One region of the Bradyrhizobium sp. MOS001 genome, then DNA from elsewhere that is predicted to be linked to it. Evidence: predicted binding sites of a transcription regulator. Region 1 holds the regulator's gene; the other holds the start of a gene.
The links. Region 1 encodes PhoB, which activates phosphate uptake and scavenging genes when phosphate is short. Its sites were predicted from a motif close to TGTCATNNANCTGTCAT; they were not measured.
Positions count from the first base shown of each region.

Region 2: a site for PhoB is predicted at 2,120-2,136, ahead of phnC (phosphonate ABC transporter ATP-binding protein). Genes of this name have one in related genera too.

Region 1 covers NZ_SPVJ01000015.1:57,955-62,161, reverse strand. The annotation lists gene pstA (phosphate ABC transporter permease PstA) at 1-408, shown strand, start outside; gene pstB (phosphate ABC transporter ATP-binding protein PstB) at 405-1,226, shown strand; gene phoU (phosphate signaling complex protein PhoU) at 1,238-1,954, shown strand; gene phoB (phosphate regulon transcriptional regulator PhoB) at 1,970-2,677, shown strand; gene CT676_RS20170 (GcrA family cell cycle regulator) at 2,912-3,424, opposite strand; gene CT676_RS20165 (aspartate aminotransferase family protein) at 3,881-4,207, shown strand, end outside.
Region 2 covers NZ_SPVJ01000032.1:90,454-94,660, reverse strand. The annotation lists gene phnE (phosphonate ABC transporter, permease protein PhnE) at 1-139, opposite strand, end outside; gene phnD (phosphonate ABC transporter substrate-binding protein) at 216-1,151, opposite strand; gene phnC (phosphonate ABC transporter ATP-binding protein) at 1,211-2,020, opposite strand; gene CT676_RS29935 (chloramphenicol acetyltransferase) at 2,195-2,866, shown strand; gene CT676_RS29930 (alpha-D-ribose 1-methylphosphonate 5-triphosphate diphosphatase) at 2,863-4,056, shown strand; gene CT676_RS29925 (DUF1045 domain-containing protein) at 4,075-4,207, shown strand, end outside.

The DNA.
Region 1 (4,207 bases):
GTGATCGTCATCCCGGTGGTGCTGCGCACGACCGAGGACATGCTGCTGCTGGTGCCGAACGCACTGCGTGAGGCGGCCTCGGCGCTCGGCCTGCCGCGCTCGCTGGTGATCAAGCGCATCGCCTATCGCGCGGCGCGCTCGGGCCTCATTACCGGCGTGATGCTGGCCACCGCCCGCGTCGCCGGCGAGACCGCGCCGCTGCTCTTCACCGCGCTGTCGAACCAGTTCTTCAGCCTGGGTCTGAACAAGACGATGGCGAACCTGCCGGTCACCATCAACAATTTCGTGCAGAGCCCCTACGCCTACTGGAAGCAGCTCGCCTGGAGCGGCGCGCTGCTCATCACCCTGACCGTTCTTGCCCTGAATATTGGCGCGCGCATTCTGAGCGCCGAGAGGACCGCAAAATGAGTGATCTTTCCGTATCGATGAGCGCGGCCGGTGGTTTGCCCCAGGCGCCGGTGCTGCCCGAAGCTCCGGCCAAGGTGACGGTGCGCAACCTCAATTTCTATTACGGCGAGCACCACGCGCTGAAGAACATCAATCTGGCGCTCGGCACCAACCGCGTCACGGCGTTCATCGGCCCGTCTGGCTGCGGCAAGTCGACCCTGCTGCGCATCTTCAATCGGATGTACGACCTCTATCCGGGCCAGCGCGTCACCGGTCAGCTCATGCTCGACCAGACCAACGTCCTCGACCCCAAGCTGGACCTCAATTTGCTGCGCGCCCGCGTCGGCATGGTGTTCCAGAAGCCGACGCCGTTCCCGATGACGATCTACGAAAACATCGCCTTCGGCATCCGTCTCTATGAGAAGATCTCGAAGTCCGAGATGGACGACCGCGTCGAGAAGGCGCTGCGCGGCGGCGCGCTGTGGAACGAGGTCAAGGACAAGCTCAACGCCTCCGGCCTGTCGCTCTCCGGCGGCCAGCAGCAGCGCCTCTGCATCGCCCGCACGGTCGCGGTGCGGCCCGAGGTGATCTTGTTCGACGAGCCCTGCTCGGCGCTCGACCCGATCTCGACCGCCAAGGTCGAGGAGCTGATCCAGGAGCTGTCCGAGAACTACACGATCGCGATCGTCACCCACAACATGCAGCAGGCGGCGCGCGTCTCCGACAAGACCGCCTTCATGTATCTCGGCGAGCTGATCGAGTTCGACGACACCAGCAAGATCTTCACGTCGCCGACCGACCGGCGCACGCAGGATTACATCACCGGCCGGTTCGGCTGAGGAGACGGAACATGGGTTCTGAACATACCGCAAAGGCCTTCGACACCGACCTCCAGGAACTCACGCGCCTGGTCGCCGAGATGGGCGGCATCGCCGAGCGCATGATCGTCGATTCCGTCGACGCGCTGATCCGCCGCGACGTCGCGCTCGGCCAGCGCGTCGTGACCATCGACGCCGAGCTCGACGCGCTCCAGAAGAAGATCGAGGAGCGCGCCGTTCTCACCATCGCGCGCCGCCAGCCGATGGCGGTGGATCTGCGCGAGATCGTCGGCGCCATGCGCGTCGCGACCGATCTCGAGCGGATCGGCGACCTCGCCAAGAACATGGGCAAGCGCGTCGCGGCGCTGGAGACGGATTTCCATCCGCTCAAGCTGTTCCGCGGTCTGGAGCACATGACCGACCTCGTGCAGCAACAGGTCAAGTCGGTGCTGGACGCCTATGCCGCGCACGATCTGCCGGCGGCAATGGCGGTGTGGAAGGGCGACGAGGAAGTCGACGCCATCTGCACCTCGCTGTTCCGCGAGCTCCTCACCTACATGATGGAGGATCCGCGCAACATCTCGTTCTGCATCCATCTGATGTTCTGCGCCAAGAACATCGAGCGCATCGGTGACCACGCCACCAACATCGCCGAGACCGTGTTCTACATGATCGAGGGCCAGGCGATCACCGACAAGCGGCCGAAGGGCGACATGACGACCTTCGCCACGACGGTCCCGAACACTTAAGGAGCGACGAACACCATGGGCGCACGCATTATGGTGGTTGAGGACGAGGAAGCTCTCACCGAGCTTCTCCGCTACAACCTCGAAGGCGACGGCTATGACGTCGAGACGGTGATGCGCGGCGACGATGCCGACACCCGCCTCAAGGAGCACATCCCCGATTTGATCGTGCTCGACTGGATGCTGCCGGGCCTCTCCGGCATCGAGCTGTGCCGGCGGCTGCGCACCCGGCCCGAGACCAAGCAGCTCCCGATCATCATGCTCACCGCGCGCGGCGAGGAGAGCGAGCGGGTGCGGGGCCTTGCGACCGGCGCCGACGACTACATCGTCAAGCCGTTCTCGGTCCCGGAGCTGCTGGCACGCGTGAAGGGCCTGCTCAGGCGCGCCAGCCCCGAGCGGCTCGCCACCGTGCTCGCCTATGGCGACATCGAGCTCGACCGCGACAAGCGTCGCGTGGCGCGCTCGGGCCGGCCGATCGATCTCGGCCCGACCGAATATCGCCTGCTGGAGTTCTTCCTGGAGCATCCCGGCCGCGTGTTCTCGCGCGAGCAGCTGCTCGACAGCGTCTGGGGCCGTGACATCTACATCGACGAGCGCACCGTCGACGTCCATATCGGGCGCCTGCGCAAGCTGCTCAATCTCGGCCGCGAGCAGGACCCGATCCGCACCGTCCGCGGCGCGGGCTACGCACTGGACGATCGCTTTGCGAAGGCGGAGCAAGCGTAAGGGGTTGCTGTGGCAGACGTGATTTAGCGGGCTGCCACCGCATCCTCGATGTCGTCCCTGCGAACGCAGGGACCCATAACCACAGGGAGTGGTTTGGCGAAGACTCGGAGTGATCATCCCGCGCAATAACTACGCGCCGGGATTATGGGTCCCTGCGTTCGCAGGGACGACACCGAGTGAGTTGAGCCGTCATCGCGTGACGGCGCCGTCTTCGTAGTCAGCTAATCCGATACCTCAGCGCGGACCCGGCTTCGCCGGCGCGCGCCGGCGATCGGCCGCGGGCTGATACGCCACGCGCGAGTGCTGGGCGCAGTAGGGCAGGCCGGAGAGCGCCTTGCCGCCGCAGAAGAAGAAATCCGGGCTCGAGGGATCGCCGACCGGCCAGTGGCAGGTGGCCTCGTTCAGCTCCAGCAGCGACAGCCGCTGGCTCATCGGCACGACGTTGTCGTAGGTGACCGGTTCGGCCTCGACCTCGACTTCGAAGGCTTGCGCCAGCGCGGTGTTGCCGCGCGCGATCGGGCGGGTCACCCGCATCATGTGCTGGGCGGGGCGTGCCTTGCGCGGCCGCGGCGCTGCCGATGAAGGGCTCTTGGCGCGGCCCGACAGGCCGAGCCGGTGCACTTTGCCGATTACGGCATTGCGGGTCACATTGCCGAGTTCAGCGGCGATCTGGCTGGCCGAAAGCCCGGCCTCCCAGAGCTTTTTCAGCTGCTCGACGCGATCATCCGACCAGGTCAAAACGGTCATTGCACCCTTTCCTTCGCCGGCGCCTGCCATCCTGGCGGCCGCACGGCGAATGCCTAAGCTTCGAAAAACCCGTGCCGCCAGAATCCCTTAAGGCTCGCCGGGCGCACCAGATGCGCCCGAACGCTTACGCCGGTACATGAGGACTTAGAGGATCAGAACTGCTGCACGAGATGTCGTATCTGACAAGCCAAACGCTACAATATGGCGTGACTCACGCGCAAGAGTCCGCCGACTCGCTTCCACATGTTCCGTGGCGGAAATACGCAAAATCGCCACCGCAAGACTACGGATTCTGCGTTTCGCGAGGCTTTCCGGGCGGCATTGACACCGGTTTCACCAGGCATAAGATAGTCTCGCGTGCCGCCCTTAAAAGGCGGCACGTTTCGTTTTCCGGGCCGGTCAATGGTGCGTTGCGCAATGCACGCTCACGCCGTCCGCAACATTCAAGTGATCGTCATGACTAACAGCGCAGCGCCGCATTTGCTCCCCGTTTTCGCCAGGTCCGACCTCGGTTTCGAGCGCGGTGAAGGCTGCTGGCTGATTGCGACCAATGGCGATCGCTATCTCGATTTCACCTCGGGCGTGGCGGTGAATGCGCTCGGCCATGCTCACCCTGCGTTGGTCAAAGCGTTGCAAGAGCAGGCCACCAAACTCTGGCACATGTCGAACCTGTTCCAGAGCCCGGACGGCGAGAAGCTCGCCGCGCGTCTGTGCAACGAAAGCTTCGCGGACTTCGTGTTCTTCTGCAATTCCGGCGCCGAAGCGCTGGAAGGTGTGATCAAG
Region 2 (4,207 bases), on a different contig from region 1:
TCGCGGCAAGAAATAGCGCTGCGGCAAAGATCACCAGCCCCAACAGGAGTCGGAGCCGCTTGCGCGCGACCGCCTGGCGATAGGCCGCGTTCAGCACGGCGAGCTGCTGCTCGGGGAGGATCGAAACCGCGACGGTCATCTGGCCAGGGAAGGTGGTCGATCAAAGAGAAAGAGCCGGGTCCATCGACCCGGCTCCAGTGCTATCGTCCCGAAACTCAGGACGCCTTCTTCTTACGCAGTGCATCGACGAACTTGATCAGCTCGATCGTGCCATCCCAGTCCTTGGTGGTGGCGGGATGGAAACCCTTCTTCTGGCCGTCCTGGAGGCGATCGAAGGCCGCCTTGTCCTTGGCCGGCGCGTCGAAGAACGCCTTGGCGATCGCCGCCTTGGCATCTTCCGGCAGGTCGGAATTGTAGGCGTAGGGGCCGTTGATGATCGGCGCCGACTTGTGGATGATGCGGAAATCGTCCTTCTTCATCGGCGAGCCGTCGGCATTCTTCAGCATGCCCTTGGTCAGCATCTGCGCCAGCGTGGAATCGTCATCGCTGGTCCACTGGTTGGCCGCAACGTCGACCGTGCCCTGCGCCAGCGCCAGGATCGCGTTCTCGTGGCTACCGGTGAAGACGACCTTGCTGAAATAGGTGTCGGCATCCGTGATGCCCATCTTGTCGAGCTCGAAGCGCGGCACATTGTTGCCGGAGGTCGAGTTCGGGTCGACGAGGCCGAGGTTCTTGCCCTTGAGCTGGTCGACGCTCTTGTAGGGGCTGCTCGCCTTGACGAAGAACACCGAGTAGTAGCCGGTCGAACCGTCGGCGTTGATGTCGTTGGCGAAGGCATCGGTCTTGACGCCGGTCAGACGGGCGCGGGCGAACGACGCCGAGCCGTAGCTGGCGATATGGATGTTGCCGGCGCGCTGGCCCTCGATGACGGCGGCGTAGTCGTTGGCGATGCGCAGCGTGACCTTCACGCCCAATTCCTTGGAGAGATAGTTCATGAACGGCGCCCAGCGCTCGGTCACGCCCGAGGCGTTTTCCGCCGGAATGACCGCGAAGGTCAGTTCGGGATATTTGGCTTTCCAGTCGTCGGCGGAGGCCGAAGTCGTGAACGCGAGCGCGGCGGCGCCGGCAAGAACCAGTCTGCGAGTGATCATGATACCCTCTTCATCGGTTGGGGTCGGTTGACGCAAAAATTGGCAGTTACAGGCGCAGCTCAGGCGGCCGCGGCCGTTCCGAGCGCCGGCACGCCTTCAGGCGCCGGCACAGGCATTCCGCCCATGACGTCGGAGGCTTCGAGATCGTAGAGCTCGCGCGCGACGTGGTCGGTCAATTCGGCCGGCGCGCCGTCGAACACCACGCGCCCCTGCGCCATGCCGATCAGGCGATCGCAATAGCTGCGCGCCAGATCGAGCGAATGCAGGTTGCAGAGCACGGTGATGCCGAAATGCTTGTTGATGCGCAGCAGCGCATCCATCACGATCTTGGTGTTGCGCGGGTCGAGCGAGGCGATCGGCTCGTCGGCGAGGATGATGTCGGGCTGCTGCACCAGCGCGCGGGCGATCGCAACACGCTGCTGCTGGCCGCCGGAGAGCTGGTCGGCGCGCTGGGCGGCGAGTGAGGCGATATCGAACTGTTCGAGCGCCGACATCGCCAGCGCCTTGTCGTGCTCGGGCCAGGTCTGCGTCAGCGAGCGCCAGGCCGGCATCGTGGCAAGACGCCCCATCAGCACGTTGGTGAGCACATCGAGCCGGCCGACCAGGTTGAACTGCTGGAAAATCATCGCCGAGCGCGCCCGCCACTGCCGCAGCTCCTTGCCGCGCAGCGCGGTGACGTCGAGGCCGTCGAACAGGATGCGGCCCTGCGTCGGCGTCGCCAGGCGATTGATCATGCGCAGCATGGTCGACTTGCCGGCGCCGGAGCGCCCGATCACACCGACGAAGCCGCCGGGGGAGATTTGAAACGAAGCGTCGTCCACCGCGGCTTTTGCGCCGAAGCGGCACGTCAGACCTTCAACCACCAGCATAGAGGGCTCCAGAGTAGCTGGCTGCCACCGCTAGCGCTGGCACTTGACACTTGTGTGACACCGGCGTTGCGGTGCGGCGATCCTACACACCTCTTCCCCTGTCATCGCATCGTCATGACATTGTCATCAGGCCGCTCGAAGAGGTACGCCCGCCCTCGACCTATCGGATGCAGCATGGCCGGCAAAACGCTCTCGGTTCAACCGACCATCGACCCTTCGGCGAAGCTGCATGAGACCAGGCTCGGCACCTATACCGAAGTCGGTGCGCGCACGATCCTCACTGAAGTCGCGATGGGCGATTACTCCTATGTCGTGAACGACGCCCAGATCACCTACACCACGATCGGAAAATTCTGCTCGATCGCGGCGATGACCCGCATCAATCCCGGCAATCATCCGATGCATCGCGCGACGCAGGCGCATTTCACCTATCGTTCCAGCGCCTACTTCGAAGGCGAGAGCGACGACACCGAGTTCTTCGACTGGCGGCGCCAGCATCACGTCCATATTGGCCACGACGTCTGGATCGGCCATGGCGCGATCGTGCTGCCCGGCCGCAACATCGGCACCGGCGCGGTGATCGCGGCGGGCGCCATCGTCACCAAGGACGTGCCGGCCTACACCATCGTCGCCGGCAATCCGGCGCGCATCGTGCGGCGGCGGTTCTCGGAAGACGTCGCCGGACGGCTGGCCCGACTCGCCTGGTGGGACTGGGATCACGACAAATTGCGTGAAGCACTGCCCGATTTCCGCAAGCTCGGGATTGAAGATTTCCTCTCGGCATATGAAGCACGGGCAAGCTCCCTCACCCGTTCCCCTGCCAGCAAACGAAGCGCGGTCGCTTGACAGACATCTTCCTTGAGGGCGGCCGGGCCCTGATCGGCTCCGAGCTCGTCGAAACTTCCATTCTGGTGTCCGGCGCGGACATTGCGCAGGTCGATGCCTCTCGCGGCCGTGCGCGGCTGGCGATCGATGCGCGCAACCTGCTGGTGCTGCCCGGCATCGTCGATCTGCATGGCGATGCCTTCGAGCGGCAGATGATGCCGCGCGCCGGCGTCGACTTCCCGATCGACGTCGCGCTCGCCGACAGTGACCGCCAGGCGATCAGCAACGGCATCACCACGGTGTTTCACGCCACGACCTGTTCGTGGGAGCCGGGCCTGCGCAGCGCCGGCAATGCGCGCACCCTGATGGAGGCGATCGAGCGGCAGCGCCCGCAATTCGCCGCCGATACCCGTTTCCACCTGCGGCACGAGACCTACAATCTCGATGCAGAGGCCGAGATCGGCCAGTGGCTCGCCGAGGGCCGCGTCGACCTGTTCGCCTTCAACGACCACATGGACGGCACCGTTGCCGACATGGCCAAGCCGCGCAAGCGCAACCGCATGGTCGAGCGCACCGGCCTCTCGGGCGAGGAATTCGACCGGCTGGTCGAGCGTGTGCTTTCGCGGGCCAGTGAAGTGCCGGCTTCCGTGTCGCGGCTTGCCGCAACTGCTCGCGCAGCCGAGGTGCGGATGCTCTCGCATGACGATGCGACGCCGGCGATGCGGCAGGAGTTTCGCGAGTTGGGCGCTGACATCGCGGAGTTTCCGATCAACGAGGAGACCGCGCGGGCGGCCGCGTCCGCGGGCGATGCCATCGTCTACGGTGCGCCGAACGTCGTGCGCGGCGGCAGCCATACCGGCTGGACCCGGGCATCCGACATGATCGCGAAGGGGCTCTGCTCGGTGCTGGCGTCGGACTATTACTATCCCGCGCAGCTGCTCGCCGCGTTCCGCCTTGTCGCCGACGGCGTGCTGCCGCTGCCGAAGGCCTGGGATCTGGTCTCTGCGGGACCAGCGCGCGCGACCGGCCTTGCCGATCGCGGCGTGCTCGCGGAAGGACGCCGCGCCGACATGCTGCTGGTCGACGACAGCGTGCCGCTGCGGCCGCGGCTGATCGCGGTGGTATCAGGCGGAAAGCTCGTGCATCTCACCGATGCGACGCGACTGCTCGCTGCGGCGGCGACGCCGCGCGAGGCTGTCGTTGCGGCCTGAACCGGTTATGCTCGGACGATGACAGATTTTCCCCGCTACGCGATCTATTTTGCCGCCGGCGCCGACAGCGCCCTCTCCCGCTTCGGCGCCGAGTTGCTCGGCTACGATGTCTACACCGGCGACGAGATGCCGTTCCCAGCCGACGCATCGC